2 regions of the Roseateles sp. GW821-FHT03B02 genome follow, and region 2 is predicted to be linked to the other one. Evidence: riboswitches for the same ligand, from Rfam matches in the RefSeq annotation. Region 2 holds a riboswitch; the other holds the start of a gene.
What was found. Region 2 has a riboswitch for S-adenosylhomocysteine ahead of metH (methionine synthase). Riboswitches for the same ligand answer to the same signal wherever they lie in the genome.
Positions count from the first base shown of each region.

Region 1: another riboswitch for S-adenosylhomocysteine. It lies ahead of AC07VX_RS09375 (MFS transporter); the one in region 2 lies ahead of metH (methionine synthase).

Region 1 is NZ_JBWKUV010000002.1:659,516-675,159, forward strand. Features, by position in the region: gene kynU (kynureninase) at 1-852, shown strand, start outside; gene kynA (tryptophan 2,3-dioxygenase) at 856-1,683, shown strand; gene AC07VX_RS09365 (aminopeptidase P family protein) at 1,740-3,557, shown strand; gene AC07VX_RS09370 (DUF3616 domain-containing protein) at 3,554-4,477, shown strand; gene AC07VX_RS09375 (MFS transporter) at 4,467-5,648, opposite strand; S-adenosyl-L-homocysteine riboswitch at 5,662-5,743, opposite strand; gene AC07VX_RS09380 (efflux RND transporter periplasmic adaptor subunit) at 5,791-6,609, opposite strand; gene AC07VX_RS09385 (preprotein translocase subunit SecA) at 6,606-8,594, opposite strand; gene AC07VX_RS09390 (PqqD family peptide modification chaperone) at 8,598-10,772, opposite strand; gene AC07VX_RS09395 (hypothetical protein) at 10,760-12,598, opposite strand; gene AC07VX_RS09400 (PEP-CTERM sorting domain-containing protein) at 12,658-13,257, opposite strand; gene AC07VX_RS09405 (Ig-like domain-containing protein) at 13,287-15,644, opposite strand, start outside.
Region 2 is NZ_JBWKUV010000003.1:260,335-275,978, forward strand. Features, by position in the region: partial or broken gene AC07VX_RS10965 (YifB family Mg chelatase-like AAA ATPase) at 1-1,330, shown strand, start outside; gene AC07VX_RS10970 (glycine zipper 2TM domain-containing protein) at 1,342-1,914, opposite strand; gene metH (methionine synthase) at 2,030-4,726, opposite strand; S-adenosyl-L-homocysteine riboswitch at 4,747-4,812, opposite strand; gene AC07VX_RS10980 (HD-GYP domain-containing protein) at 4,898-6,100, shown strand; gene AC07VX_RS10985 (hypothetical protein) at 6,182-6,889, opposite strand; gene AC07VX_RS10990 (S8 family serine peptidase) at 7,000-8,295, opposite strand; gene AC07VX_RS10995 (RNA polymerase sigma factor) at 8,365-8,862, shown strand; gene AC07VX_RS11000 (hypothetical protein) at 8,859-9,470, shown strand; gene AC07VX_RS11005 (nuclear transport factor 2 family protein) at 9,471-9,917, opposite strand; gene AC07VX_RS11010 (TetR/AcrR family transcriptional regulator) at 9,914-10,549, opposite strand; gene AC07VX_RS11015 (NAD(P)-dependent oxidoreductase) at 10,656-11,999, shown strand; gene preA (NAD-dependent dihydropyrimidine dehydrogenase subunit PreA) at 11,992-13,299, shown strand; gene AC07VX_RS11025 (CoA-acylating methylmalonate-semialdehyde dehydrogenase) at 13,310-14,809, shown strand; gene AC07VX_RS11030 (NCS1 family nucleobase:cation symporter-1) at 14,828-15,644, shown strand, end outside.

The DNA.
Region 1 (15,644 bases), on a different contig from region 2:
GTGGTGCGGGCCCATGGCGGCGAGCTGATCCTGACGGAGTCGCCCGAGGACATCCCGCCGCTGCTGGACGATCGCTGCGCCGTTCTGATGCTGACGCACGTGAACTACCGCAGCGGCCGCATGCACGACATGGCGCTGCTGACGCGCTGGGCCCACCAGGCGGGCGCCCTGGCCGTGTGGGACCTGGCGCACAGCGCCGGCGCCGTGCCCATCGACCTGCTGGGCAGCGCGGCGGACTTCGCCATCGGCTGCGGCTACAAATACCTGAACGGCGGCCCCGGTGCGCCGGCCTTCGTGTGGATGCACCCGCGCCACGAGGGCCAGGTGTGGCAGCCGCTGACGGGCTGGCTGGGACACGCCAACCCCTTCGACTTCGACAGCGAGTACCAGCCCGCGCCGGGCATCCAGCAGTACCAGTGCGGCACGCCCGCGGTGCTCGCCATGACCGGCCTGGACACGGCGCTGGACGTGTTCGACGCGGCGCAGAAGCTCGGCGGCATCAAGGCGCTGCGCAACAAGTCGCTTGCACTGACCGAGGCCTTCATCGACAAGGTGGAGGCCCGCGTGGACGGCGCCGTCATCGCCACGCCGCGCGACGCGGCGATGCGCGGCTCGCAGGTCTCGTTCTCGCTGCCCAAGGGCGTCGATGGCTACGCGGTCATGCAGGCGCTGATCGCCCAGGGCGTCATCGGCGACTTCCGTGCCGGCACGCCCGAGCTGCTGCGCTTCGGCTTTGCGCCGCTCTACAACGGCTTCACCGACGTGGCGAGGGCCGTGGACGTGCTCGTGGACATCCTCGACAAGAAGAGCTGGGACGCCCCCCAGTTCACCAGCCGCTCGAAGGTGACCTGACCCATGGCGACCCTCGAACACCACGGCGCCCAGCTCGATTTCTCCAGGGACATGAGCTACGGGGACTATCTCCAGCTTGACGCCATCCTCAACGCCCAGACTCCGCTCTCGCCCGACCACAACGAGATGCTCTTCATCGTGCAGCACCAGACCTCGGAGCTGTGGATGAAGCTGATGCTGCACGAACTGCACGCGGCCGTCGCCAACGTGGCCGTCGACCGCCTGCCCGAGGCCTTCAAGATGCTGGCGCGGGTCTCGCGCATCATGGAGCAGCTGGTGCACGCCTGGGACGTGCTGGCCACGATGACGCCGCCCGAGTACAGCGCCATCCGGCCTTATCTGGCCAGGAGCAGCGGCTTTCAGAGCGCGCAGTACCGGCGCATCGAGTTCATGCTGGGCAACAAGAACGCCGCCATGCTCAAGCCCCACGAACACCGGCCCGATCTGCTGGCCCAGGTGCGCGAGGCCTACGAGGCCCCGTCGCTCTACGACGAGGCGCTCAAGCTGATGGCCCGCCGCGGCATCCCCGTGCCGGCCGCGAGCCTGGACCGCGACTGGACCCAGCCGCACGGCGCCGACGAGGGCGTCAAGCAGGCCTGGCTGACCGTGTACCGCGCCCCGCAGGACCACTGGGACCTCTACCAGATGGGCGAGGAGCTGGTGGACCTGGAAGACGCCTTCCGCCTCTGGCGCTTCCGCCACGTGACGACGGTGGAGCGCGTCATCGGCTTCAAGCGCGGCACGGGCGGCACCGGTGGCGTCAGCTATCTGCGCAAGATGCTGGACGTGGTGCTGTTCCCGGAGCTGTGGGCATTGCGAACGGACCTGTGATTCGGCGGCAAACCTAAAATCCCGCCACCGCTTCAGCCCAGACAAGGTCCGCCACCATGGACGCCCGCACCCACGAAACCCGCCTGCGCATCGAACGCCTGCGCGATGCCATGAACGCCCAGGGCGTGCACGCCGTGCTCGTGCCTTCCAGCGACCCGCACCTGTCCGAATACCTGCCCGACCGCTGGCAGGGCCGGCAATATCTGTCCGGCTTCAGCGGCTCGGTCGGTGCCCTCGTCGTCACGCGCGACCAGGCGGCCCTCTTTGCCGACAGCCGCTACTGGGCCCAGGCCGAGGCGCAGATCGCCGGCAGCGGCATCGCGCTGGAGAAGATGCCCAACGGGGCGTCGACGCTCTACATCGACTGGACCGCCAAGGCGCTCAAGCCCGGCCAGGTGCTGGCGGTGGACGGCCAAGTGCTGGGCCTGTCGCTGGCCAACGCGCTGCGCACGGCGATGCAGCGCGCCGGCGTCAAGCTGAAGACCGACCTGGACCTGCTGCAAGCGGCCTGGGACGGCCGGCCCGGCCTGCCGACCGCGCCCGTCTACGAACACCCCGCCCCCTACGCCACCGTGTCCCGTGCCGACAAGCTGGCCCGGGTGCGCAAGGCCATGGCCAGCGTGGGCGCCAGCCACCACCTCGTCTCCACCGTGGACGACCTGGCCTGGCTGCTGAACCTGCGCGGCAGCGACGTGGAGTGCAACCCCGTCTTCATCGCGCATCTGCTGCTGGACGGCCAAGCCGGCCGGTTGTTCGTTGGCGACGGCAAGGTGCCGGCCGATCTGGCAGCGCGTCTGGGCCAGGATGGCATCCAGCTCCTGCCCTACGACCAGGCGGGCAAGGCGCTGGCCGCCCTGCCCCCCACGGGCAGGCTGCTGATCGACCCGCGCCGCGTGACGCTGGGCCTGCGCGAGGCCGTGCCGGCCACGGTGGCCGTTGTCGAGCAGATCAACCCCAGTACGCTACTGAAGAGCCGCAAGACGCCCGAGGAAGCCCGATTCATCCGCGAGGCCATGGCCGAGGACGGCGCGGCCATGTGCGAGTTCTATGCCGAGTTCGAGGCGTCGCTGGCCCGCGGCGAGCGCTGGAGCGAGCTGGACATCGACACCAAGCTCACCGCCGCGCGCAGGCGCCGCCCCGGCTTCGTCGGCCTGTCCTTCTCGACGATCGCCGGCTGGATGGCCAACGGCGCCCTGCCCCACTACCGCGCCACGCCCGAGTCGTTCGCGCAAATCGAGGGCAACGGCCTGCTGCTGATCGACTCCGGCGGCCAGTACCTGGGCGGCACCACGGACATCACCCGCGTCTGGCCCATCGGCACCGTCAGCGCCGCGCAAAAGCGCGACTACACGCTGGTCCTCAAGGGCACGCTGGCGCTGTCGCGCACGCGCTTCCCGCGCGGCACGCTCAGCCCCATGCTGGACGCCATCGCCCGCGCGCCGCTGTGGGAACACGGCCTGGACTACGGCCACGGCACCGGTCACGGCGTGGGCTATTTCCTGAACGTCCACGAAGGCCCGCAGAGCATCAGCAAGGCCATCGCCGAGCCTGCCATGGCGATGGAGCCCGGCATGATCACGTCCATCGAGCCGGGCCTGTACCGGCCGGGGCTGTGGGGCGTGCGCATCGAGAACCTGGTGCTCAACGTCACCATCGACACGCCGGAGAAGAACGTCTTTGGCGAGATGCTGGAATTCGAGACGCTGACGCTGTGCCCCATCGACACGCGCTGCATCGACATGAGCCTGCTGCGCGCCGACGAGATCGCCTGGCTGAACGACTACCACGCCACCGTGCGCGCGCGACTGCAGCCGCTGGTGAGTGACGCGGCGCTGACCTGGCTGCTCGAACGTACCGAAGCGCTGGCCGCATGAAGACGCTGGCCGCGCTGCTGCTGATCGCGGCGGGCGCGGCTGGGGCGCAGACGCGCTACGAGGGCCTGTGCGACGCATCGGCGGCCGTGGCGCTGGATGCCAGGTACTTCATCGTCGCGGACGACGAGCACAACCGGCTGAGCATCTACCGGCGCGGCGAGCCCCGCAGCGTCGGTCAGGTCGACCTCGACAGGTTCCTGAAGACCGACAAGGAGGCCGACCTCGAAGGCGCGGCCCAGATCGGCACGCGCATCTACTGGATCGCCTCGCACGCCCGCAACGGCGAGGGCAAGCTGCGCGAGGACCGGCAGCGCTTCTTCGCCACCGAGATCCGCGGCACGACCGTCGAGCCCGTCGGCAAGCCCTACACGGCGCTGCTGGCCGACCTGCTCGCGGCGCCGGCCCTCGGCGCCCTGAAGCTGGCCGACGCAGCCCGGCGCGCGGCCGAGGCCAACGGCGGCTTCAACATTGAAGGCTTGGCCGCCGCGCCGGACGGCAGCCTGCTGATCGGCCTGCGCAACCCCATCCCGCAAGGCAAGGCCATCCTCATCCCGCTGCTGAACCCGGCCGAGCTGGTGGCGGCCAGGGGCCCGGCCCGCTTCGGCAGCGTGATCCGCCTGGACCTGGGCGGACGCGGCGTGCGCTCCATCGAGCGCGTGGGCGGCAGCTACCTGATCGTCGCCGGCCCGCCGGCCGACGAGGGCACGTTCGCGCTGTTCCGCTGGAGCGGCAAGGCCCATGACATGCCGGTGCCCGCCGAGGCCGGCATCGGCACGCTGCGGCCCGAGGCGCTGCTCGCCTGGCCGGACGGGCAGGTCACGCTGCTCAGCGACGACGGTGGCCTGAGGGTGGGCAAACAGGCCTGCAAGGACGCGGACAAGGGCAAGCGATCCTTCCGCGCCCTGGACCTCAGGCCTTAGCCACGACCGGATAGCGCCACACCAGCGCCGCGCTGGCCAGCAGCTGCAGCAGCACGCCGGAAAACACCGGCACGGCGCTGCCCGCATGCCCCAGGAAAGGCGCCACCAGCTGCGTGCCCAGGGCGCCGGCCGCCAGCAGCGCCAGCACCAGCATGGCCGTGGCACGACCCATCTGGGCCGGCGGCAGGGCCAGGGCGTCGACGAACGTGGCCGGCCCGCGGATGGCCAGCGCACCGCAGAAGCACATCCAGTAGGCCGCCACCGCGCCATAAGGCAGCGCCTGCCCGCCCCAGGCCGTCAGCAGCGCCAGCGTGCAGGCCGCCAGTTGCACCACGCTGCCCAGCCGCACGACGCGCGCATGGCCCAGGCGCGCCGCCAGCCGGCCCGATTGCGAGGCTCCCAGCATGAAGGAGCCGACGCCCAGCACCTGCAGCAGCGCGAACGCCGCCGTGCCCAGGCCCAGCGTGTGCTGCAGCAGCTGCGGCGCACTGGCCAGGAAGGTCAGCAGCGCACCGATGCACAGCGCATGCGAGCCGGCCAGCCGCAGATAGCTGCGGTTGCGCAGGATGCCGAGGTAGCCGGCGTCGTGATCGAGATTGAGCCCGGGCAGCCGGCGTGGCGCGATCTTCACCACCCAGGGCAGCACCAGCAGGGCCAGGGCGGCCAGCACCCAGAAGGTGCCGCGCCAGTCCGTCACGCGCAGAAGCAGTGCGCCCAGCACCGGCCCGGCTGCGGGCACGATGGCCTCGACCATGGAAATGGCGGCAATGCCACGCACGACGTCGGCATCGGCCAGCGTGGCGCGCACGACGGTGGGGGCCACGACCGTGGCCGCTGCGGCCGACACGCCCTGCAGCAGGCGCAACAGCAGCAGTGTCTCGATGTTGGGGGCGAGCGCACAGCCCAGGCTGGTCAGCACCAGCAGCGCCAGGCCGATCTCGATGCACAGGCGCGGTCCGAGGCGGTTCAGCAGTTCGCCCCACAGCAGCTGGGCGGCGGCCAGGCCTGCGAGATAGACGGCCACCGTCGCCTGGGCCAGCGACACGCTGATGCCCAGGCCGGCCTGCAGGGCGGGCACGGCGGGCAGATAGAGATCCATCGCGGCCATGCTGACGCCGGTCACGAAGGCCAGCGGCAGGATGGTGCGTATCGATGCGGAGGTGGATGGCAAGCGGGCCTCTTCTTCACAGAGGGCGCCCTTGTCCGGTCGTCGTCGCCAAGCGTGGCGGAAGCTCCCGGGCTTCCGTCGCAGCACCCCTCGGCGGGACGGCACCACGCGATGCGGTGTGGCGCGGATTCTAGTAGCTGAGGCGTTAGAGGAACTTCACCCTGCAGCGCACACCGGCCGGGATGTCGCCGTTCGGATTGGGCAGCTCCAGCCGCACGCCGAAACTGCCGCTGGCTGAATCCATCACGCCGTCGACGACCTTGATCTGTGCCTTCCACTGGCCCTTGAGCGGCGCCTCGGGCGTGATCTCGGCCGTGTGGCCGGCCTTGATCTGGCCAAGCAACGACACGGGCAGCACCACTTCCACGCGCAGCGGATTCGTCTGCGCCATCTTCAGGATGGGCCGCGAGCCCTCGCCCGTGAAAGCCAGCTCGCCCGGGTTTTGCAGGCGGTCGGTCACCACGCCGTTGAAGGGCGCGCGCAGGGCGCGCTGCTTCATGACGGCATTCAGGCGCTGGGCCTCGATGCCTGCCAGACGCCGGTTGTCCACGGCCAGGGCCAGCTCGGCCTCGGCGACGCGCAGCTCGGCCTGGGCCTCGTCGCGGTCCTGGGCGGTGATGTAGTTCTGCTCGCGCAGGTCCTCGCGGCGGCGGAACTTCTCGCGGGCGTAGTCGGCGCGGGCGCGCGCCACGCGCAGCTCGGCCTCCGACTCGGCTCGCTGCTGGGCGCCGGCCAGGGCTTCGCGCTCGACGCTGCCGTCCAGCAGCACCAGGGTGTCGCCCGCCCTCACCTGGCTGCCGCGCTCCACCAGCACCTTGTCGATGAGCGCGTTGGCCGGGCTGCGGATCTCGATGCGCTGGTTGGGCTCGATGAGGCAGTCATGGCCGGCCGGCGCAGCGGCGGGCTTGGGCGTTTGCGCCATGGCGGCGGCAGGCAGGAGCAGCAGCGGGAGAACAAATCTCATATCTGGTTTCCGGCGAATCCAAGCAGGTTGTCGAGTTGGCGGTCGGCCTTGAGGGTGCGGTAGCGCATGGCGGCATGCAGGCGGCCGGCATGGCCTTGCGCGGCGCGGCGCAGCAGTTCCAGCGCCCAGGCGGGCAGTTCGTCGCGGCCGGCGAAGAGGCGACTCAGCAAGGCCTGCAGCGTCGCGGCGTGGGCGGTGAAGATCTCGTCGTCCAGTGCGACGATGGCCAGGGCCACACCGGGGTCGCCCTGGCGCGCGCCGCGGCCGACAAGCTGGCGGTCGATGCGGGCCGAGTCGTGGAACTCGGTCAGCAGGACAGCGAGCCCCCCCTTCTGCGTGACGCCGTCGCCGAGGTGGATGTCGGTGCCGCGGCCGGCCATGTTGGTGGCGACGGTCACGGCGCCGGCCTCGCCGGCCATGGCGACGATGTCGGCCTCTTCCTTGTCCTGGCGGGCATTCAGCACGCGGTGGACCTGGCGCGGACCGAGCTCCTCCGACAAGGCGACCGAGGCCCGCACCGAGCGCGTGCCGACGAGCACCGGCCGGCCGCAGGCCAGCTGCCCGCCGATGGCCTCGCGCACGGCCGTCCACTTGGCGGCCTGGCTTCGCACGAGGCGGGCGGGGAGCGTGACGCGTTGGTCGGGCTTGTGCGTGGGCAGGCGCACGACGTCGAGGCGGTACACCGTGTTCAGCTCGGCAGCCACTTCGGCGGCGGTGCCCGTCATGCCGGCCAGGCGCAGGTAGCGGCAGAAGAAGCGCTGGAAGGTGATGCGGGCCAGCGTGCGCGCCGGCTCGGTCAGGTCCAGCCCTTCCTTGGCCTCGATCATCTGGTGCAGACCGCCCTCCCAGCTGCGGCCCTCCAGCACGCGGCCGGTGTACTCGTCGACGATCTGCACGGCGCCGTCGATGACGACGTAGTGCTGGTCGCGGTGGAACAGGTGCAGCGCGCGCAGCGCCTGTCCGACAAGGTGCTCGCGCCCGCGCGCCACGCCCCAGATGCCGCCCAGCCCCTCGGCCGCCTCGCGCACGGCGGGCAGGCCGGCGGCCTCGAAGTGCAGGCTGTGGCGGGCGGCGTCGATGCCGAAGTGCTCGCCGAGCTTGAGCGTGGCGGCGATCTTCAGTGCCTGCTGGTAATCGGTCGCGTCGGGCGGCTGGCCCTGCTTCTCGGACAGGATCAGCGGCGTGCGGGCCTCGTCGATGAGGATGGAATCGGCCTCGTCGACGATGGCGAAGTGCAGGCCGCGCAGCAGCAGCGGCTGGGGGAGCTGGCCGTGCAGCAGGCGGGCTTGCATCTGCGCCGGGCTGACACGGCCGCCGGCAGCGACGCGGTCGCGCAGATAGTCGAACACCAGGCTCTGGTTGGTGCAGTAGGTGATGGGCCGCTGGTAGGCCTGGCGCTTGGCCTCGTGCTCCAGCGTGGCCCAGACGACGCCGGCCGTCATGCCGAAGAAGCCGAACAGCGGCTGCATCAGCTCGCAGTCGCGGCGGGCGAGGTAGTCGTTGACGGTGACGACATGGGTGGGCAGGCCGGCAGCGCCGGCGATGGCCGCGGCGAGGCCGGCGGTCAGCGTCTTGCCCTCGCCCGTCTGCATCTCGGCGAGGCGACCTTCGAGCAGCACGGCGGCGCCCATGAGCTGGGTGTCGAAGGGGCGCTTGCTCAAGGACCGGCGGGCGCCTTCGCGGACAAGGGCCATCACTTCGGCGAGGCCGCTGGCCTTGCCAGCCTGGACGGCGGCGGGGGCCGTCTTGAACAGGCGGCGGCGCAGTTCCTCGTCGGACTGCTGCTGGAGTTCGGCTTCGAGCTCACCCGCTGCCCTGGCCATCGCGCGCAGCGTGGGCACGCCGGGGATGAAGCGGCGCTTTAGGCGCCACAGCACTCCGCGGGCAAGGCGGTCGTGTATGGGCTCGTCGACGTCGCGGCGCTCGGGGAAGACGCCGTGGGCGATGGATTCACCGATGTCGAGGGGCAGCGTGGCGGCGCTCATGACTCAGAGCTGGAAGTGCGACAGGAACAGGCGCCGCAGGCCTTCCCACACGCGCATCGCCACCGGCTCCGACTCATGCTCCAGCCGCACCAGCACCCGCGCGCCGATCTGCCGGTACGGCATGTCCCCGCCCAGCTGCAGTTCGTGCTCGAACAAGGTCTGCAGCGCCTGCAAGCCCTTGGGATCGTGCGGGTCCAGCGGAATGTCCCCGCCCGCAGCCGTTCCCAACGCCGGACTGGGCAACTCCCTCGCCGCCGCCGGCACGCTGCGCGCCAGCCTGGCCTCGTAGCTCACCCCGGGCTGCTGAGGCAACCTCACCTCGAAGCTCCGCACCGCCGCGCTCTGCCACTGCGGCAGCACGACGCGCACGCGCGCCGGACCGGCGGTGTCGATGTGGCCCAGCACCTCGCCGCGCTTGAAGAAGCGCCCCGGCAGATCGTCGGGCCGCGTCAGCAGCAGCAAGCCGGCCACCTCCGCCCGCACGACGAGCTTGGCCGCCTCGCCTTCCAGTGAAGCCAGCGCCGCTTGCTCACGCCGCACCTCCTCGGCCAGCAGCGCCGCCTTGGCCGGCGCGATGCCGATGACGCCGAAGGCCGCGTCATGCTTGGCCTGGGCCAGCTCCAGCCGGCCGCGCTGCTCGCCGACGCGAGCCTCCAGCGCCGGGTCGAAGAGCTGGGCGACGGCCTGGCCTTCCAGCACGACCTCGCCCGGCCGCACCAGCAGCTTGGAGAAGAAGCCGCCACCCTGGGCGCGCAGCACGGCGTTGTCGCTGGGCCAGACCACGCCGGTCGCGACCGAGTGATGCGGCAGAGGGATGACGAACAGCAGCAGCACGACGAGCGCACCGGACACCCACAGCACCCGCCGAACCCGCCCGGCCTGCGGCTCCAGCGCCGGGTCGCCGGCCAGCTTCTTCAAACCGCGCGCCCAGGGCAGCAGCACGCTGGCGACGATGCCCCAGGCGGCGATCAGCACGCCGACGAAGAAGTAGCGGCTCGCGATGAAGACCGCGATGCTGAACATGACGAAGAGGCGGTAGGCCAGCGCCATCGGCGCGTAGACGAGGAACCAGCGGCGCTCGCCGGACGTGGACAGCGGCGGCTCGGCCTGGTGCTGACCGAATAGGTGGTAACGCAGCAACCAGCCCCAGTAGTCGGTGGCGCGCTGGCCGAGGTTGGGGCTTTCGATGGCGTCCGCGAAGATGTAGTAGCCGTCGTAGCGCAGCAGCGGGTTGGCGTTGAACATCAGCGTCGTCATGCTGGCCAGCACGATGACGTTGAAGGCCAGCGAGCGCACGAAGCCCGGCTCCAGCGCCAGCCACAGATAGAAGGCGATGGCCGCGATGAAGAGCTCGGTCAGCATGCCCGCCGCTCCCACCAGCATGCGCGGCCAGCGGCTCTCGAAGGCGGCCGAACTGCTGGCGTCCACGTAAGGCACCGGAAAGAACACGAGCAGCATCACGCCCATCTCGTGAACCTCGCCGCCGAAGCGCTTGGCCGCCAGTCCGTGGCCGATCTCGTGCGCGGCCTTCAGCAGCGGGAAGAGGATGGCCAGCAGCAGCAGGTTGTCGACGGCCAGCAGGCGCTCGTTGATGTTGCCGGTCAGCTCGCCCCAGTGGCTGGGCGCCAGCAGCACGGCCGGCAGAACGACGGCAAGCCAGAGAGCCATGCCTACCCAGCCCTTCAGCGGCCCTGCGGCGACGATGACGCGGCCCAGCCAGGCGTCGGGGTCCACCAGCGGGAAGCGCAGCGACACGGGGTTGGCGAAGCGCTGCAGCAGCTTGGAGCGGCGCTGCTTGCCGCCGCGCTCGAACAGTTCGGCCACGTCGGGCGTCACGTCGCACTGGATGAGGTCGGCCGCGTAGAGCTGGCCGAACAGCTGCACCAGCTCGTCCTGACTGGGCGTGTGCTCGTCCATCGCAGCGCTGAGCCGGTCCCAGACCTGCTGCAGCGTGCGTTCGCCGTCCAGCAGCCCGATGACGCGGTAGCTGCTGGGGTTGAAGCGGTGGTATTTGCCGGCGACGCGGTCCTCGACGACGTACCAGATCTCGCCGCGGTAGACATGGCGGTGGATGCGCACATGGCCGCGCAGCCGCGGCTTCAGCGTGGCGACGCGGTACCAGTTGGCCGAGAACAGCGCGTCGCCGAGTGGTCTTGGAGGAAGGGTTACGGCGTCCATTGCCACAGGGCCAGTCTCAACCAGTCGGTAAAGCGATGCGTCCACACCCACAGCAGGCTGCGCTCCCCGACGACGACCTTGGCCACACCCTCCATGTTGGGCTTGAGCGGGACGCCCTCCTGACTTTCCAGCTCGGCCTCGGCGCGGAAGTAGTTGCGCCCCTCCTCCACCACCGACACCGGCGTCACCGACTTCAGCGTGAAGCGCCAGCGCTGGCCGGGCGCGCCGGTCAACACCAGCTCGCCGCCCTGCCCCGGCTGCACGCGGGCGATGTCGCGCTCGTCCACCTTGAGCATGACGCGCCAGCTGGCCAGCGGCGCCAGCTCGAACAGCGTCTTGCCCATTTCCAGCGGCGCACCGAGCTGCTGGGACAGGTCACCCTTGACGACGATGGCGTCGAACGGCGCTGCCAGCTCCACGCGGGCCAGCTTGGACAGCGTCAGGTCCAGCTGCGCGCGGGCCTGGTTGGCCTGGGCGGCGGAGAGGCGCTGGTTGACGCGGTCGGACAGCGCCATGGCTTCGCGCTCCTTGCGCTGGGCCATCTCCAGCTCGGTCTCCCAGCGCACCTTTTCCAGCTGCAGCTCGCGGTCGTCCATGCGCGCCAGCACCTGGCCGGCCTTGACGGTGTCACCGGCGCGGGCCGGAGCCTCCCGCAGAAAGCCGTCGAAGGGTGCGACGGCCGCGCGCTGCACGGCACCCTCGACCATGGCCGGCGCCGACACGCGGTGCTCCACCGGCACGAGGGCGGCGATCAGCAGCAGCAGCGCCAGCGTGCCGCCCCCCAGCTTGAGGCCGGGGTGGGAGGCGTCGGTGAGCCGCGCGGCCGCGTGGCGCACGCTGCGGCGGGCATGGCGGGCCAGGCTCTCGTCGCGTGCATGCTTGTGCTCCAGCACGGGGGCCAGCACACCGGCCAGCAGCGCCATGCCCTTCAACTCGGCCGGCAGGAAGACGGTGTTGCGCTCGAACAGCAGCACGGCAAACGGCGGCGCGGCGCCGATGGCCAGCGGCTGGGAGGCCAGGGCCAGGCTGCCGGAGTCGGCCGCGTAGCGCCCATGGGCCATGCGCAGCACGCGCGAGTCGCTGCTGTCGTCCTCGGGCCAGACGACGGCAGCGCGCTGGTCGAAGGCCTCTGTCATCGCGGCGCGGGCCAGGGCCGTCAGGTTGGCGCGTTCGTCGAACCAGGCAGAGTGCGACACGGCAGCTGTCTCCAGCTTGGGGCCGTCGGCCAGTGCCAGCTGCACCTGGTGGCAGCCGAAACGCGCGGCCAGCTTGTTGACGAGGGTGAGGCCGGCCTGGCGGAAGTCGGGTTCGGCCAGCGCGGCGAGCGACACCTCGAACAGGAAGGCCGACTCGTCCAGCCGCTGGCGGGCCTGGCCCAGCTCGCGCTGCGCGAACAGGTCGGCCATCCAGCCGGCACCCCAGTGCGTGAGGCGGGCAGCCAGGCGCGCGGCCTCGGGGCTGGCGTCCAGCAGTTCCAGCACGACGGCGCCGTGCAGGGCCTCGCCGGCGGCCAGCGGGTAGGCCAGCTGCACCGGATGGCCGGCGTGCTGGCGGCGCACGCCCTGGCGGGTGGCCAGGCATTCGCGGGCGATGTCGGCCAGGCGCTGAAGCTCCGTGCCCTCGGGCCAGGCGGCGGCGGGAACGTAGGAGCCGGCCGCGTCCTGCAGCAGCAGCAGACCCACCTGCACGCCGGGAACCAGGCTGCACAGCACGGCCAGCCAAGCGCGGCACAGGGCCTCCGCGGAGCTGGCCTCGGCGAGGGACGCCCAGGCGGCGTCGGCGCCGAGGGCGGGGTTGGGCGTGGGCAGATCGTGGCGGGCGTTCATCACGGCTTCAGGTCATCATGCCCGCCACCCTGCCCGCTCGGGATGGCGACAAACACCAGTCAGCCCAGCTTGCGTCGCGCGAGCAGGCCCAACACGGCAATGCCGGCAGCAAGCAGCGCAGCCGGACTGGGTTCGGGCACGGCGGTCACGGTGATGGTGGCATCGAAGGCGCTGCTGGCCGGCGGCGGGAACGGCTCGGCCAGCACGCTGGGGTCGGTCAGCTCGACGAAGAACTGCAGCTTCTGCGCGCCGGCCTGCAGGCCCGTGAACGTGAACTGAAGGGTCGACGGGCCGGCCGGCAGGTTGAAGGGGGCCACCAACGCCCCCACCACGACGCCGAGATGATGGTCGTCGCTGCTGACCTCGTGGATGTCGGGGTAGAGCGCGACGAAGCTGGCCAGGCTGCCGCCGAAGGCCTGGGCCGCCGCCATGTCGACGGAGAGCGCGCCGACGTCCCAGTCGCCCGTCAGCGTGAGGCCGAGCAGCGCAACGGGGTCCGACACATCGAGGGTCAGCGTCAGCGTGGCGCTGCCTCCCTGGATGACGCTCGCGGACGTCGCGCTGCCCGTGACAGTGAGCGCCTGGGCCGGCACGGCCAGGCCCAGAGCGGCCGCGCAGGCCAGCGGCGCGAGCCACAGGTGTCGGGTGTAGGTCTTCATGGGGTGCCCCTCAGAGGTTTTGAATTTGTTCACAGCGTCAGCTTCCAGTCATTGGGCGCCGTCTGGCGCGATCCTGCAACCCAGTCATTCACCCAGGTGCCGCTGGCCAGTGGCGCGTTGAGGCCGAAGTCCAGCGCACCGCCGCCGATCTTCACGACGGGGGCCGGCGCCGCGGCGCCGTTCGCAGCGGCCGGCAGCGGCGCCGGCTGCAGCGATGCCGCCTTGGCTGTGGGCTGGGCCGAGGAATCGGCAGCGGTGCCCACGCTCGCCGCGCTGGGTGCCGAAGCCGGTGTGGCCTGGGCCTGCTGCAGCAGGATGAGGGCGTCGGTGGCGGTCACGCGGGTGTCGCGGTTCATGTCGGCGATACGGACCGGGTCGATGAGCCGGTAGGCCGCGAAGCCGGTGTCGGTCTTGGCGGCCACGCGCTGAACCAGGGTCACGTCGGCGCTGCCGATGGCGCGGCTGCCGTCGCCGTCGCCCAGCACGGCCACCACGTGCAGGCCGTCATCGCCGCGCAGCGTGCCGCCGTTGCCGCTCATGTTGGCCAGGTGCAGCACCTCGGCAGCACCGTAGCCGGCAGAGACCGGCACGGTCGCCTGCACGAGGACGAGGTTGCGCAGGGCGGTGTCGGCAATCGCGCTGCCCAGCGTGACCTGCACATGCAGCAGGCCCGGCTGCGCTGCGTTGGCGCTGATGCTGCTGCCGGCGGGCAGGCCGTTGGCGAGCGTGGCGCCGGTCACCGTGAGCAGGGCCGGGTCGTAGGCAAGGTCGAAGCTGAGGCTGCTGAACCCGGTGGCGCCCCGCAGCGTGACGGCGAAGGCGCCGAGGGCCGGGTCGTAGCTGGCGACCTGTCCTGGGCCGCGGGCGAATTCCTGCACCGCCAGCACGGCGCCGCTGTAGGCAGCGACCGTGAAGCTGCGCGTCCAGGCATCGCCGGTCGTGCCGTCGCCGTTGCCGTCCAGGCGCAGGCCGGCGAGGCTGACGAAGCCGTCCGCGCCTGCGTTGAGCGTCAGCGTGTAGTTGCCGGCGGCGAGCAGGCCGCCGGTCTGCACGAAGCTCAGGCCGCGGCCGTCTGCGTCGAAGACGACGCTGCCGGCCACACGGCCCGAGGGGCCGGCGAAGTCGATGTCCGGCACCACGTTGCCCGCGCCGTACTGCTGGATGAGGCTGGCGTCGATGACCTGGTCGAAGTGCAGGTGGAAGCCGGTGTCGGTGGCCTGGAAGGCGTCGACATGCAGGGCCGGAGCGGCCTGCACGGTGATGTCGACGCGGCCGGTGGCCGTGGCGCCAAGGCTGTCGCCGACGCGATAGGTGAAGCTCGTCGCGCCCGTGAAGCCGGCCGTGGGCGTGAAGCGCATGCGGCCGTCGGCAAAGACCTGCACCGAGCCTTGCGTGCCGGTCACGTCGATGGACTGGATGCTCAGCGGGTCGCCGTCCGCATCGGTGTCGTTGGTCAGCAGGCCCGGCGCCGGGATGTCCAGCACCTGGCCGGCGGTGACGGTGTAGCTGTCGTTGACGGCCACAGGCGGGGCGTTGCCGACGGCGATGCGCACGATGCCGGTGGCGATGCCGCCGAAGCCGTCGCTGAGGCGGTAGCTGAACTGCGTGTTGCCGGTGAAGCCGGCCGTGGGCGTGAACTTCATGCGGCCGTCGGCAAAGACCTGCACGGTGCCCTGGGTGCCCGTCACGTCGATTGACTGGATGCTCAGCGGGTCGCCGTCGGCATCGGTGTCGTTGGCCAGCAGGCCCGGCGCCGGGATGTCCAGCACCTGGCCGGCATGCATGTTGTAGCTGTCGTCGACCGCGACCGGTGCGGCGTTGGCGACGGTGATGCGCACGATGCCGGTGGCGGTGCCGCCGAGGCCGTCGCTCAGCTTGTAGCTGAACTGCGTGTTGCCGACAAAGCCCGCCGTGGGCGTGAACTTCATGCGGCCATCGGCAAAGACCTGCACCGTGCCCTGGGTGCCGGTGACGTCAATGGACTGGATGGCCAGCGCGTCGCCATCGGCGTCCGTGTCGTTGGTCAGCAGGCCCGGTGCCGGGATGTCGATGACCTGGCCGGGACGCGTGGTGTAGCTGTCGTCGGCGGCCAGCGGCGCGGCGTTGGCCACGGTGATGCGGACGATGCCCGTCGCCGTGCCGCCCTGGCCGTCGCTCAGCTTGTAGCTGAACTGCGTGTTGCCGGTGAAGCCGGCCGTCGGCGTGAAGACCATGCGGCCGTCGGCGAAGACCTGCACCACGCCCTGGGTGCCGGTGACGTCGATGGACTGGATGGCGAGCGTGCCGCCGTCGGGGTCGCTGTCGTTGGCCAGCAGGCCCGGGGCGGGGACGGTGAGCGTCTTGCCGGCGTGGACGGTGTAGCTGTCGTCCTGGGCCGTCGGCGCACC
Region 2 (15,644 bases):
GCTGCAGAACAGCGGGCTCTCGTTTCCAGCCAACAAGCTATACGGTGAACCTGGCCCCGGCCGACCTGCCCATGGCTTTAGGCCTGCTGGCCGCCAACGGCCAGATCGACGCGGGCCGCCTCGCGCTTCGAGTGCGCGGGCGAACTGTCGCTGGCGGGCGAGTTGCGTCCGGTGCGTGGCGCCCTCGCCATGGCACTGGCGCTGCGCCGGGCCGGTGCTGGGCACGAACTGCTGCTGCCTCAGGCCAGCGCAGCCGAAGCGGCCCTTGTCGACGGCCTGGTGGTGCGCCAGGCCGGGCATCTGCTCGACGTCGTCGCCGCACTCCAGCCCGAAGGCGAGGCTCTGCCCCGTGCCGAGGCCCTGCCGCGCGAACGCCATGCCAGCCTGCACGACCTGGCCGACATCAAGGGCCAGGCTGCGCCCAAGCGGGCGCTGGAGATCGCCGCGGCCGGCGGTCATTCGCTGCTGATGAGCGGCCCGCCGGGCACCGGCAAGTCCATGCTGGCCCAGCGCCTGGCCGGGCTGCTGCAGCCACTGGACGACGACGCCGCGCCGGAGTCCGCCGCCGTGCTCAGCCTGGCCGGCCAGTTCGACATCGCGCGCTGGGGGCAGCGGCCGATGCGCTCGCCGCACCACTCGGCGTCCAGCGTGGCACTCGTCGGCGGCGGCTCACCGCCGCGACCGGGCGAAATCTCGCTGGCCCAGCATGGCGTGCTCTTCCTGGACGAACCACTAGTTTCCCTGTGCCGCCCTGGAAGCGCTGCGCGAGCCGCTGGAGACCGGCCGCATCCTCATTTCGCGCGCCGCGCGCCAGGCCGAGTTCCCGGCACGCTTCCAACTCGTCGCGGCCATGACCCCCTGCCCGTGCGGCCATCTCGGCAACCCGCTGAAGGCCTGCCGCTGCACGCCCGACCAGGTGGCGCGCTACCAGGGGCGGCTCAGCGGCCACTTCCTTTACAGTCTGGACCTGCTCATCGAGGTGCCGGTGATTCCGCCGCGCGAGCTGCAGGCGCTGGCACCCGCCGAGAGCAGCGCAGTGGTCGCCGCCCGCATGGCCGCGGCGCGGGCCCGCGCCAATGAGCGGCAGGGCGTGTCAAATGCACTGCTGCAGGCCCAGGATCTGGCGACGCATGCGGTGCTGGAGCCCGCGGCCAAGGCCTTGCTGGACTGCTCGGCGGAGAAGCTGGGCTGGTCCGCGCGCAGCTTCCACCGCGCGCTGCGGGTGGCCCGCACGGTGGCGGACCTGGCCGGCGCCGAGGTCATCGCGCCGGCCCACGTGGCCGAGGCCATCCAGCTCAGGCGCGGCCTGCCCGCGGCCGTGGGCGCCTGAGCGCCGTCAGGTCAGACGCGCGCGAAGCCGTTTTCGGTCAGGCGGACTTCGTCGCCGACGCGCAGGCCCGGGTCGGCGCTGCGCTCGAAACGGCGCAGGCGGCCATCGGCTTCCTTCACCTGCACCACCCAGACGGTGTAGGTCTTCTGGTTCTTCTCGATCTCGTTGCCGGCGTAGCCGCCGCCAACGGCACCCGCCACGGTGGCGAGCTTGCGGCCATTGCCGCCGCCCACCATGTTGCCCAGCAGGCCGCCCACGACGGCGCCACCCACCGCACCCACGCCGCTGGCCTTGCCATGACGGGCTTCGGTGTGCACATCGGTCACGCGGCCGCAGCTCTGGCACAGGGCTGGCTGGGCCTGCTGCTGCGGCTCGGCGACCGGTGCCCGGTGGGCATCACGCGCCGGCTCGCGCGCGGCGTCGGCGCTGGCCAGCCGCTGGGTGGCCGCCGGGGGCGCGGCCTCGGCAACCGGCTCGCTGCCCTGCGACCGCCCGACCGCGTAGGCACCGCCCAGCAGTGCGATCACGACGGCGACGCCGGCAACGATCTGAGTGGACTTGATGGGGAGCGTGGGGGTCGACATGGGGCCTCCGATGTTGTTGAGAGATAGGACAAGCATGCGGCCGCGCCTCGCGGCGCCCTGTAGGACAGGGCCGCAACGCGGCGCGACCGAACGGCCGGATCTGTATCCGTTCGTGTCAGCCGAGCAGCGGCGCCAGTGCGCGGCGCGCATCGGCGTCGCTCAGGCCACAGCGCGCAGCCCAGTCGGTGAGCTGGTCGTCGCCGATGCGACCGACATTGAAATAGGCCGCGTCCGGATGGGCCAGGTAGAAGCCGCTGACGCTGGCGGCCGGCGTCATGGCCATGCTGTCGGTCAGGCCCATGCCGATCTCCCCGGGCGCCAGCACCTTGAACAGGTCACGCTTGGCGAGGTGGTCCGGGCAGGCGGGGTAGCCGGGCGCGGGGCGGATGCCCTGGTACTTCTCGGCGATCAGCTCTTCGTTGCTGAGGCCCTCGGCCGCGGCATAGCCCCAGAACTCGCGGCGCACGCGCTCGTGCAGCCATTCGGCGGCGGCTTCGGCCAGGCGGTCGGCCAGGGCCTTGAGCAGGATGGCCGAGTAGTCGTCGTGCGTGGCCAGGAACTCGGCCTCCTTCTTGTCCACACCGAGCCCCGCCGTCACGGCGAACAGGCCGACGTGATCGCCCTGCTCCGCCACGAAGTCGGACAGGCAGCGATTGGGCCGCTTCACGCCGTCAACGACCGGCCGCTCCGACTGCATGCGCAGGCCGTGCCAGGTCAGCGGCGGCTCGCTGCGGACTGCGATGTCGTCGTCGTTGACGCGCGCGGCCGGGTAGAGGCCGAAGACGGCGTGCGCCTGCAGCCAGCGGCCGTCGATGATCTTCTTCAGCATGGCCTGGGCGTCGGCGAACACCTTGCGCGCCTCCGAGCCGACCACCTCGTCGTCGAGGATGGCGGGGTAAGGCCCGGCCAGGTCCCAGGTCTGGAAAAAAGGCCCCCAGTCGATGTAGCGGGCGAGCTCGGCGAGGTCCAGGTTCTTCAGCACGCGGCGGCCTGTGAACTTGGGCGCCGGCGCGACGCGGCCCAGATCAAGCGGCGCCTTGTTGGCGCGCGCTTCGGCCAGCGTGACCAGCGGCGTCTGCTTCTTGCCGGCATGCAGCGCGCGGGTCTTCTCGATGTCGGCCTTCAACTCCGCGACGTAGGCCGCGGCGCGCTCGTCGCTGAGCAGCTCGGTGCAGACGCCCACGGCGCGCGACGCGTCCGGCACGTAGACGACCGGGCCTTCGTAGTGCGGCGAGATCTTGACGGCCGTGTGCACGCGGCTGGTCGTCGCACCCCCGATCAGCAGTGGCATCCTGCGCGAGGCGAAGTAGTCGTCGCGCTGCATCTCGGCCGCCACGTGCTGCATCTCTTCGAGGCTGGGCGTGATCAGGCCCGACAGGCCGATGATGTCCGCGCCTTCTTCCTTGGCCTTCCTGAGAATGTCCTGGGCCGGCACCATGACGCCCATGTTGACGACCTCGTAGTTGTTGCACTGCAGGACGACGGTGACGATGTTCTTGCCGATGTCGTGCACGTCGCCCTTGACGGTGGCGATGACAATCTTGCCCTTGGGCTTGGCGTCGCCGCCGCCTTCGATCAGCAGGCGCTTCTCCTCCTCGATGTAGGGCAGCAGGTGGGCCACGGCGCTCTTCATCACACGCGCGCTCTTCACCACCTGGGGCAGGAACATCTTGCCGGCGCCGAACAGGTCGCCGACGACGTTCATGCCCGCCATCAGCGGCCCTTCGATGACGTGCAGCGGCCGGCCGCCCGCGGCCCTGATGGCCTGCCAGGCCTCCTCGGTGTCGGCCGTGATGAAGTCGGTGATGCCATGCACCAGCGCGTGCGACAGCCGCGCGTTCACGTCGCCTGCTCGCCACGCCAGGCGGGCGGAGTCGTCCTTGCCGGCGCTCTTGGCGCGGTCGGCGATCTCGATCAGGCGTTCACCGGCATCGGGGCGGCGGTTCAGCACCACGTCTTCCACGCGCTCGCGCAGTTCGGCGTCGAGGTCGTCATACACGCCCACCATGCCGGCGTTGACGATGCCCATGTCCATGCCCGCCTGGATGGCGTGGTACAGGAACACGGTGTGGATGGCCTCGCGCACCGGCTCGTTGCCGCGGAAGCTGAACGACACGTTGCTCACGCCGCCCGACACCTTGGCGCCCGGCAGGTTGGTCTTGATCCAGCGCGTGGCCTCGATGAAGTCCACCGCGTAGTTGTCGTGCTCCTCGATGCCCGTGGCGATGGCGAAGATGTTGGGATCGAAGATGATGTCCTCGGCCGGGAAGTCCACCTCGTCCACCAGGATGCGGTAGGCCCGCGCGCAGATCTCGGTCTTGCGGGCGAAGGTGTCGGCCTGGCCTTGTTCATCGAAGGCCATCACTACGGCCGCGGCGCCGTAGCGCTTCACCAGCCTGGCCTGGCGCTTGAACTCCGCCTCGCCTTCCTTCAGCGAGATCGAGTTGACGATGCCCTTGCCCTGGATGCACTTCAGGCCGGCCTCGATGACGCTCCACTTGGACGAGTCGATCATGATCGGCACGCGGGCGATCTCGGGCTCGCCGGCGATCAGGTTCAGGAAGCGCACCATGGCCGCCTGGCTGTCCAGCATGGCCTCGTCCATGTTGATGTCGATGACCTGGGCGCCGTTCTCGACCTGCTGGCGGGCCACGGCCAGCGCCTCCTCGAACTGGCCGGCCAGGATCATGCGGGCGAAGGCCTTGGAGCCGGTGACGTTGGTGCGCTCGCCGATGTTGACGAACAGGCTGTCGGCGTCGATGGCGACGGGTTCGAGGCCGGAGAGCTTGAGAGGGGGAGGCGAGAGGGTCATCGAGGCAGTCCGCGCGGGGAGATCGATGAGCGCCGTTGGAAAAACGATCCGAGCCTGGGGAAAACCTCGCAGCGCTCCTCGGATGAAGGCGGGAATTCTACGCAGCGCCTCCTTCGCCGTCGCTCAAGTTTGGCTTGCTCCCGCCGAAGGCCCATCAGAATGCTGCGGTCCATGGCCTCCGACCTCATCCCCCTCCCTGCCCGCACGCTGCGTCTGGGCATGACCCTGCCCTACGACCTATTCGACGCCGGCGGCAAGCTGCTGTTCGCGCGCGGCCAGGTGCTGCGCGACTCGCCGCTGGTTCGCAGCCTCGTCGACGGCGGCGCCTGGGTGAATTCCGAGGACACGATGGAGTACCAGCGCGCCCGGGCCCACCGGCTCGACACCCTGGTCATGCAGGACGTGCCCCTGTCAGACATCGCCAAGGCCGACTCCAGCTTCCGCCTGGACCAGCCCGCGGCAACCCGGATCGAGCCGGGCCCGCGCGAGGCCTGGTCGGACCTGCTGCTGCGCACCCACACCCTGCTGCGCGAGGCCGAGCCGGTCGACTTCGCCGGCCGCCTGGCCGGACTGCGCGACGCGGCGCTCAAGCGCCTGCACGCCCACCCCGACGCGACGCTGATGCTGCTGATCTTCGAGAGCAGCCAGGAGTTCGGCGACTACAGCGCCCGCCACGCGCTCCTGACGCTGCTGCTGGCCGACCTCGTCGCCCAGCAGCTGCAGCTGCCGCCCGCGCTGCGCGAGCCCCTGCAGGGCGCCGCGCTGACGATGAACTACGGCGCCGGCGCCGTGCACGACCGCCTCGCGGCACAGGTCGACGCCGCCACGTCCGCCCAGCGCCAGGCCCTGGTCGCCCACGGCGACCGCGCGGCGCAACGGCTGGCCCAGATCGGCATCGCGAACGAGGCCTGGCTGACCGCAGTGCGCCTGCACCACGAGGCCGGCCCCGGCCCCCTCGCCGGCCGCAGCGACGGCGAGAAGCTCGCCCGCCTGCTGCGGCGCATCGACATCTTCGGCGCCCGCCTGTCGCCGCGCCGCAGCCGCCAGGCCCTCAGCGGCGCCGCCGCGGCGCGCGCCGTCTTCCTCGACGAGCGCCAGCAGCCCGACGAAGCCGGCGCGGCGCTAATCAAGGTGGTGGGCCTCTACCCGCCAGGCAGCATCGTGCGCCTGGCCAACGGCGAGGTCGGCATCGTCTTCAAGCGCGGCTTCAGCGCCAACGAACCGCTGGTGGCCGCGCTGCTCGGCAAGAGCGGCAGCCCACTGAGCAATCCGGTACCGCGTGACACCCGCCTGGCCTCGCAGGCCATCGCCGCCAGCCTCGCGCCAGCCGAGCTGAAGCTGCGCGTCAACCTGGAAGCGCTGCTCAAGCTCTGAGCACAGGCTGAACACTCGATCAGGCCGGGCGGCCCACGGGTCGCCAGCGGATGGCTGCTGGCGCCCGGGCCCTCGCGCCGGTCAGCGCTTGGCCGAGCCGTCGGCCGCAGCGTTCAGCGCGACGCCGTTGTCGGTGCGCGAGGCCTTGGCCGAGGTGCTGCCGGCAACCTGGCCATTGCGGCCGCTGGCCTGGCCGCCGGCGCTGCCGCCGAGGTCCTGCTTGCTGGCGCTGCCGCTCGCGGTGCCGCCAAGCGCAAGTGGCGAAGCCGACTTGGCGGGCGTCATGGAAGCCGTGGGCGCAGTGGGCGCCGCAGGAGTGGCCGGCGCGGTGGCCGGGGTGGCCGGCGTCGCCGCTGCCGGCTTGTCGCCTTGCTTCAGCGCGCCGCTGACGCTGCCGTCGGCGCTGCCCGAGGCATTGCCCAGCGAGTCCTTGGCGCCCTCGCCGGCCGTCTTCAGCTCACCCCCCTTGTCGGCCGCCGTGGACTTCACCTCGCCGACCTTGGCCGCCGCCGCGTCCTTGACGCCGCCGACGGCGCCCTTGGTCTTGTCGACCGAGCCCTTGACGAGGGAACCCTCCGCATTGGCCGAGCCGTTGGCCTTGCCGCCGACATCGAGCTGGCGCGGCGACAGCGCGCCGTTCAGGCCGCCGGTGAGTCCGCCGGTCAGCCCCCCGGCGCCGCCACCGAGCAGGCCGGCATGAGCATGGGCATGGGAGGCGAGCAGGCCGATGGCGACGGCGGCGATGCGCAGCGTGGTGCGAAGAACAGGGGTGCGACGGGTTGCAAACATGATGGATCTCCGGGTGTCGTTGCGGAAGAGCCAGCCATTCCGGCCCTTTCACCGAGTACAACGCCCGCCGCCCCTACTTCCTTCCCGGCCCAGATGCAACGCTTTGTGTGTCAGCGCGCCTGGCGGGCCTGCAATTGCTCGGGCACGACGCGCAGGTCCTCGGCGACGAGGCCGCGGCCGTAGACGGGATCGCGGCCGGGCGCGCCGAGATCGACGGCCGAAGCCGCCAGGCGCTCGACGGCGGCCGCAGCCCGCGCCGGATCAGGCTCGCGCAAATCCGCGGCCAGCAACCCGGCCACCAGCGGTGCCGCGAACGAGGTGCCGCGAGCGACGCCGTAACCCCCACCACTGCGCGCCACGCCGAGTTCCGCCCCGGGCGCCGCCAGCAGCACCTGCGGACCCTGGGCCGCCTCGGGCAGCGCGCGCCGCGACGAGTTCACGCCCGTCACGCCGACGACGCCCGGGTAGGCGGCCGGAAACAGCGGCGGCGCGGCCGGCCCGTCATTGCCCACCGCCGCCACCAGCAGATGCCCGCGCCTGACCAGGGCCGCGACGCCTTGCTCCAGCAGCCGGTTGTGCGGCCCGACCAGGCTCAGGTTGACGACGGCGACGCGCTCGCGCGCCATCCAGGCCAGGGCGCGCACGACCTCCTCGGCCGAGCCGCCGTAGGGCTGGTCGCAATAGACGTCGGCCGCGAAGAGTTCGGCCTTCACGGCCGCGCCGGCAAAGCCGCGGTCACGGCCGACGAGCAACGAGGCGACCGCCGTGCCGTGCTCGCTGGGCAGGGCGCTGCCGCCACAGCCAAAGCTGGCGCCGGCCGCGTGGCGCAGCGCCGCGTGGCGGCGGTCCACGCCGCCGTCGATGAGGCCGATGCGCAGCGCGCCTCGCGGCGGGGCGGACGCCCCAGCGCCGCCCGCCGCCACCTCGCCGCTGCGCGAATACAGATGGTTGAAATCGACCTGCAGATCGGGCTGGGCGGCGCGCAGCTTCTCCAGCGCCTCGGCCGTGTCCAGGCCCGGCGGCACGCGCAGCACGACCGCGCTCAGCGCCAGCTCGGGCCAGACCTCCTCGCGCAGCTTGACGAGGCCCAGAGCGGTCGCCGCCGCCATCGCCGCCTCCCCGGGCGACAGCAGCACCAGCTCGCGCCGGCGGATCGGCTCGCCGCGCGGGTCGGCCTCGATGACGTCCGGATGGCGGCGCAGCAGGTCGCGCACCGTCGTCAGCCGCAGGTCCGCGAGCTGGGTACCGGCAGGCAGCAGCTCGGGCAGGGGTTGCACCACGCGGTCGACGACGCGGTCCACCACACCGGGCAGGCGCGACACGCCCGGCAGCTGCGGCAGGCGCAACTGGGCCTGGGCCGGCGCGCTCAGCGCAGTGGCGATGGACAGTGCGAAGACGGCTTTCATGGGACTTTTGCGAGGATAACGAGCGAGGCCCGGAAGAAAATCCATGTCTCGCCCGTTGTCTCTGCATCGATGCCCGAATCCCTTCCAGACCTGCGCCAGGCCATCGCCGAGCTGCTGCCACGGCTGCGCCGCTTCGGCCGCACGCTGGCGCACTCGCGCGAGGACGCCGACGACCTCGTGCAGGCCGCCATCGAGAAGGCGCTGACCCGCACCGACCAGTGGACGCCTGGAACGCGTCTGGACAGCTGGATGTTCAGAATCATGCAGAACGCCTGGATCGACGAACTGCGCGCCCGAGAGCGGCGCGGCCAGACCTTCCTGCCCGAGGAAGCGGGCGAGCAGGTCGGCGACGGCACGGCCGCGGGCTCGCAGCTCGACGCCGCCCTCGTTCGCAAAGCCGTGGCCAGGCTGAGCGAAGAGCACCGCGTCGTCGTGGGCCTCGTGCTCGTGGAGGGCCTGAGCTACCAGGAGGCCGCCGAGACGCTGGGCGTGCCGGTGGGCACCGTGACGAGCCGCCTCGCCCGCGCCCGCGAGGCGCTGCAGCAACTGTTGGGAGAGTGGCCATGAGCCGCGATGACGATGAACTGCTGAAGGCCGAGCGCCGCCGCATGGCCGCCGCCTTCGGTGCGGTGCTGGACGAGCCCGTGCCGGACCGGCTGAAGGCCCTGCTGGCCGAGCCGGCCGCGCAGGTCGTCGACCTCGGCGCCGCGCGCTCACAGCGCCGGGCCATGTCGAGCTGGGCCGCCTGGGGCGGCATGGCGGCGACGCTGGTGCTGGGCACCGTGCTGGGCACGCGGCTGGCGCCGTCGGATGGTGATGCGCTGGACCGCGGCCGGCTGGTGGCGACCGGCAGCGTCGCGAAGGCGCTGGAACGCCAGCTGGCCCGCGACGACGCCGGCGCGGTGGCCGTGCAGATCAGCTTCAGGGCCCGGGACGGCCGCTGGTGCCGCAGCTTCTCGACGGCCGCGACGGCGGGCCTGGCCTGCCGCGAGGGCGACGGCGTGTGGGCCTTGCAGCAGGTGGCCGCGGTCGCTGCGCCGGCCGCCGGCATGCGCCAGGCCGCCAGCGCGCTGCCGCCTTCGGTGCTTGCCGCCGTCGACGCCAGCATGGCCGGCGAGGCGCTGAACGCCGAGCAGGAGAAGGCGGCGCGCGACGCGGGCTGGAAGAAGCCCTGATCAGTCCTTGACCGGGCTGATCTGCACGCTGACGATCCGCCAGGCGCCGCCGCGCTTCACGTAGACATCGATGTAGCGGTAATGGCTCTTGAAGGCCTGGCCCTGGTAGCTGCCCGTCATGTGGGTGCGGCCGCTGAGCAGGGCCGTGTCGCCATAGACACGCACCTCGAAGTCCTCGACGGTGTAGGGGTCCAGGGCGAGGTCGGGCGAGACGAGGCCGTCGACGAAGCTGGCCTTGGTCTCGACGTTGCCGCGGCCGTCGATCTGGCGGAAGTCGGCGGCCATGTTGGCCTCGATGGCAGCGCGGTCCCTGGCGACGATGGCACGGTCCCAGGCGTCGGCCTGGGCCTTCAGTTGCGCCTTGAGCCGGGCGGCGGGGTCGGCCGGTGGCGCGGCGCCGGCCCAGCCCGTCCAGGCCAGTGCCGCGAGGGCAAGCCTTCGCCTCATCCGATCTTCAGACTCCGCCAGATCAGGCTGGTGATCAGCTCGCGCGCGGCCTCGAAGTCGGCTTCCTCCAGGCGCGGCTTGCCCATGTAGAGGGCGAACTGCGGCGCCAGGTCCGCGTAGGCCTGGGTGGACGACCAGATCAGGAACATCAGGTGCGTGAAGTCCAGGCGCTGGATGCGGCCCTCGGCCGCCCAGCGCTCGAAGCGCTCGACGTCGGCATGCAGCAGCGGCATGACCTGGGCCTTGAGCACGTCCTGGTAGCGCGGCGCGCCGGCCATGATCTCGCGCGTGAAGACCGCGTTGCCGCTGGGCCGCTCGCGGCTGAAGCGCAGCTTGACGGCCACGTAGTTCTGGATGGCCGCCTCGGGCTCGTCGGCCTCGGTGATGGCGTTCATGCTGGCCATCCATTCGCCCATGACGCTGTCCAGCACGGCGCGGTAGAGATCTTCCTTGCTGGGCCAGTGGTAGAGCAGGTTCTGGCGCGACAGGTCCAGCACCGCGGCGATGCTGTCCAGGCTGACGCCCTCGAAGCCGAAGCGCGCAAACTGGCGCTCGGCCTCGGCAAGGATGGCCTCCTGCTTGCGCAGGGTGGCGGCGCGCGGGATGCGCGTCACGGTGGCGGTCTCGGTCATGCACCGCATTTTGACGGGCTGCACCATGCCGGCCCTGCGGGTTTTTACGCTTCGGTCAAGTTTTACAGGGTAGTAATGTTTGCCTGTTTTCGCCTGGGAGACTCCCGTGGACCTTGCCGATCTGAAATCCGGGCGCCTGGCGCCGTCCGACTACGAGCGCAATTTCGCCGACGCCCATCCGCCGCTGAACCGCACGCAGGCGCTGATCGAGGCCGAGCGCTGCTACTACTGCTTCGATGCGCCCTGCCAGACGGCCTGCCCGACCGGCATCGACATCCCGAGCTTCATCCAGCGCGTGGCCCAGGACAACGTGCGCGGCGCAGCCGAGGCCATCCTGACGGCCAATCCGCTGGGCGGCATGTGCGCCCGCGTCTGCCCGACCGAGGTGCTGTGCGAGCAGGCCTGCGTGCGCAACACCAACGAGAGCAAGCCGGTGGAGATCGGCATGCTGCAGCGCTACGCCGTGGAAGGGCATCTGGCCCGGCCGGGCAGGCCGCTGTTCGAGCGTGCGGTCGCGACCGGCAAGCGCGTTGCCGTCGTCGGCGCCGGCCCGGCGGGGCTGGCGGCGGCCCATGGCCTGGCACGCCGCGGGCATGAGGTGACGCTGTTCGACGCCAATGGCAAGCTGGGCGGACTCAACGAATACGGCCTGGCCACCTACAAGGTCGCCGGCGGCTTTGCCCAGCAGGAGATCGACTGGCTGCTGAGCATCGGCGGCATCACGACCAAGGCGAACTGCCGCCTCGGCCGCGACGTCACGCTGGACGGCCTGCTGGCCGGGCACGACGCTGTCTTCCTGGGCCTGGGCCTGGCGGGCGTGAATGCGCTGGGCATTGCCGAGCCCCAGATCACGGGCCTGCGCGACGCGGTGGACTTCATCGCCGAGTTGCGCCAGAGCGCGCCCGAGATCGTGCCGGTGGGCCGCAGGGTGGTCGTCATCGGCGGCGGCATGACGGCGGTGGACGCGGCCGTGCAGAGCCGGCTGCTGGGCGCTGAAGCAGTCACCATGGTCTACCGCCGTGGGCCCGAGGGGCTGTCGGCCTCCACGCACGAGCAGCACTGGGCGCAGACGCATGGCGTGACGATCCGCTGCTGGGCGCGGCCGCTGGCCGTCGAGGCCGAGGGCGGTGCGCTGCGCGGCATGCGCTTCGCGGCCACGCGGCTCGAAGGCGGCCAGCTGGTGGACACGGGCGAGCAGTTCTTCCTGGAAGCCGACATGGTGCTGCGCGCCATCGGCCAGACCTACGAGGCGGCCCCCGCTGGCGCCGGCATCGAGCTGCAGGGTGGCCGCATCAAGACCGACGCGCAATTCCGCACCAGCCTGGCCCGCGTCTGGGCCGGCGGCGACTGCCGCCACGGCGGGCGCGATCTGACGGTGGACGCCGTCGAGCACGGCAAGCGCGCCGCCGAGTCCATTCACGCAGCATTGACGGGGGTGGCCCATGGCTGACCTGAGCACCGATTTCCTGGGCATCAAGAGCCCCAACCCCTTCTGGCTCGCGTCGGCCCCGCCGACCGACAAGGAGGTGAACGTGCGCCGCGCCTTCGAGGCCGGCTGGGGCGGCGTGGTGTGGAAGACGCTGGGCGAGGACCCGCCGGTGGTCAACGTCAACGGCCCCCGCTACGCGACACTGTGGAGCCAGGACCGCCGCGTCATCGGCTTCAACAACATCGAGCTGATCTCCGACCGGCCGCTGCAGGTCAACCTCGACGAGATCAAGCGCGTGAAGCGCGACTTCCCCGACCGGGCCATGGTGGTGAGCCTGATGGTGCCGGTCAACGAGGCGAGCTGGAAGGCCATCCTGGAGCGCGTGGCCGACACCGGCGCCGACGGCGTGGAGCTGAACTTCGGCTGCCCGCACGGCATGAGCGAGCGCGGCATGGGCTCGGCCGTGGGCCAGGTGCCGGAGTACATCCAGCAGGTCACCGAGTGGTGCAAGAAGCACACGAAGATGCCCGTCATCGTGAAGCTCACGCCCAACATCACCGATGTGCGCTTCCCGGCCCGCGCGGCCAAGGCGGGTGGTGCGGATGCGGTCAGCCTCATCAACACCATCAACTCGGTGATGGGCGTGGACCTGGAAACGATGATCATGAGCCCGTCCACCGACGGCCTGGGCTCGCACGGCGGCTACTGCGGCCAGGCGGTGAAGCCCATCGCGCTGAACATGGTGGCCGAGATCGCGCGTGACCAGGCGACCGCCGGCCTGCCCATCAGCGGCATCGGCGGCATCACCACCTGGCGCGACGCGGCCGAATTCATTGCCATGGGCTGCGGCACGGTGCAGGTCTGCACGGCCGCCATGGTCTACGGCTTCAAGATCGTGCAGGACATGTGCTCGGGCCTCGCCAACTTCATGGACGAAAAGGGTTACGCCAACCTGAAGTCCTTTCAGGGCCGGGCGGTTCCCACGGTCAAGAACTGGAACCAGCTCAACCTCAACCACGTCGAGAAGGCCGTCATCCACCAGGACAGTTGCATCCAGTGCGGCCGCTGCCACGTGGTCTGCGAAGACACCTCGCACCAGGCCATCTTTGCGACGAAAGACGGCAAGCGCCACTTCCACGTCAACGAAGCCGAGTGTGTCGGCTGCAACTTGTGCGTGTCGATCTGCCCGGTCCCTGGCACCATCACGATGCGTGCCCTCCAGCCGGGCGAGACCGATGCGCGCACCGGTCGCGTCATCGACGGCAGCCATGCCAGCTGGACCACGCACCCCAACAACCCCCTGCGCGCCGGGTGCGCCTGAAGGAATCGAGATGAGTCAGTACGAAGTCGGCCACTGGATCAACGGCGCTGCCACGCGCGGCAGCGGTGATCGCCAGCAGGATATCTACAACCCCGCCACCGGCGCCGTGCAGGGCCGCCTGCTGCTGGGCAGCGTGGCCGACTTGGACGCCGCAGTGGGCGGCGCGACCCATGCCGCCAAGGCCTGGAGCCAGACCCCGCCGCTGGCGCGCGCCCGCGTGCTGTTCAAGTTCCTCACGCTGCTGCAGGAGCGCCGCGAGCAGCTGGCCGACGCCATCGTGCGCGAGCATGGCAAGACGCTGCCCGACGCCGTCGGCGAGGTGGCGCGCGGCATCGAAGTGGTGGAGTTCGCCACCGCCATGCCGCAGCTGCTCAAGGGCGAGTACACCGAGCAGATCGCCCGTGGCATGGACGCCTGGAGCATGCGCCAGCCGCTGGGCGTGGTGGCCGGCATCACGCCGTTCAACTTCCCGGCCATGGTTCCGATGTGGATGTACCCCATCGCCATCGGCTGCGGCAATGCCTTCATCCTCAAGCCCAGCGAGCGCGATCCGTCGGCCGCGCTGCTGATGGCCGCCTGGCTGAAGGAAGCCGGCCTGCCCGACGGCGTGTTCAGCGTCGTCCAGGGCGACAAGGACATCGTCGACGCCATCCTGGCCCACCCTGGCATCGCCGCGGTCAGCTTCGTCGGCTCCACGCCGGTGGCCGAGCACATCTACAAGGTCGGCAGCGCCCACGGCAAGCGCGTGCAGGCGCTGGGTGGCGCGAAGAACCACATGGTCGTCATGCCCGATGCCGACCTCGACGGCGCCGTGGACGCATTGATGGGCGCGGCCTACGGCTCGGCCGGCGAACGCTGCATGGCGATCTCGGTGGCCGTGGCGGTGGGCGACGTGGGCGACAAGCTCGTCGCCGCGCTCGCGCCCAAGGTCAAGGCCCTCAAGATCGGTGAGGGCCACCAGGCCGGCGCCGAGATGGGCCCGCTGATCACGCGCGCCTCGCAGCAGCGCGTGGAGCGGCTGATCGGCGAAGGCGTGGAAGCCGGTGCCACCGCCGTGGTGGACGGCCGCGGCCTGCGCGTGCCGGGTCATGAGGACGGCTTCTTCGTCGGCGGCACCATCCTGGATGGCGTCAGCGCCGACATGAGCTGCTACGCCGAGGAGATCTTCGGCCCCGTGCTGTGCGTCGTGCGCGTGCCGGACCTGGCTGCGGCCATCGCGCTGATCGAGGCCAACGAGTACGCCAACGGCGTGGCCATCTTCACCCGCGACGGCCACGTGGCACGCGAGTTCGTGCACCACATCCAGGTCGGCATGGTGGGCGTGAACGTGCCCCTGCCGGTGCCCATGGCCTTCAACAGCTTCGGCGGCTGGAAGCGCAGCCTGTTCGGCGACCACCATGCCTACGGGCCCGAGGCGGTGCGCTTCTACACCAAGCACAAGGCCGTGATGCAGCGCTGGCCGGACTCGACGCCCAAGGGCCCGCAATTTGCTTTCCCGCAGAACACCTGACGACCACGGAAACGCCCCATGACCGACCCCACGCTGAGCAACCCTGACCTCGTCCCGACGACAGCCGCTCAGCGCACCTGGCGCTGGTATCACTTCGCCGCGCTGTGGGTGGGCATGGTCATGTGCATCCCGGCCTACACGCTGGCCGCCAGCCTCATCGAGTCGGGCATGAGCTGGAGCCAGGCGGTCGGCACGGTGTTCCTGGGCAACCTCATCGTGCTGGTGCCCATGCTGCTGATCGGCCATGCGGGCGCCAAGTACGGCATTCCTTACGCGGTGCTGGCGCGGGCCTCGTTCGGCACGCAGGGGGCGCGACTGCCGGCCCTGCTTCGTGCTCTCGTCGCCTGCGGCTGGTACGGCATCCAGACCTGGTTTGGTGGCCAGATGATCTACACGCTGGCCGGCGTGCTGATGGGCCATCCGCTGGCCGGCGACCCGCTGCCGGGTCTGGGCATCAGTGCGGCGCAGTTCGGCTGCTTCCTGCTGTTCTGGGCCCTGCAGTTCTGGTTCGTCGTGCACGGCATCGACGCCATCCGCAAGCTCGAAACCTGGACGGCGCCGATCAAGATCGTCATCTGCTTTGTCTTGCTGTGGTGGGCATGGGAGAAGGCCGGCGGCTTCGGGCCCATCCTGGACCAGCCCTCGGCCTTCGTCGAAGGTGGCAAGAAGGCCGGGCAGTTCTCGGCCGTGTTCTGGCCCTCGCTGACCGCCATGGTGGGCTTCTGGGCGACGCTGGCGCTGAACATTCCCGACTTCACCCGCTTCGCCAAGAGCCAGCGCGACCAGCTCGTCGGCCAGGCCATCGGCCTGCCGGCGCCCATGGGCCTGCTGGCCG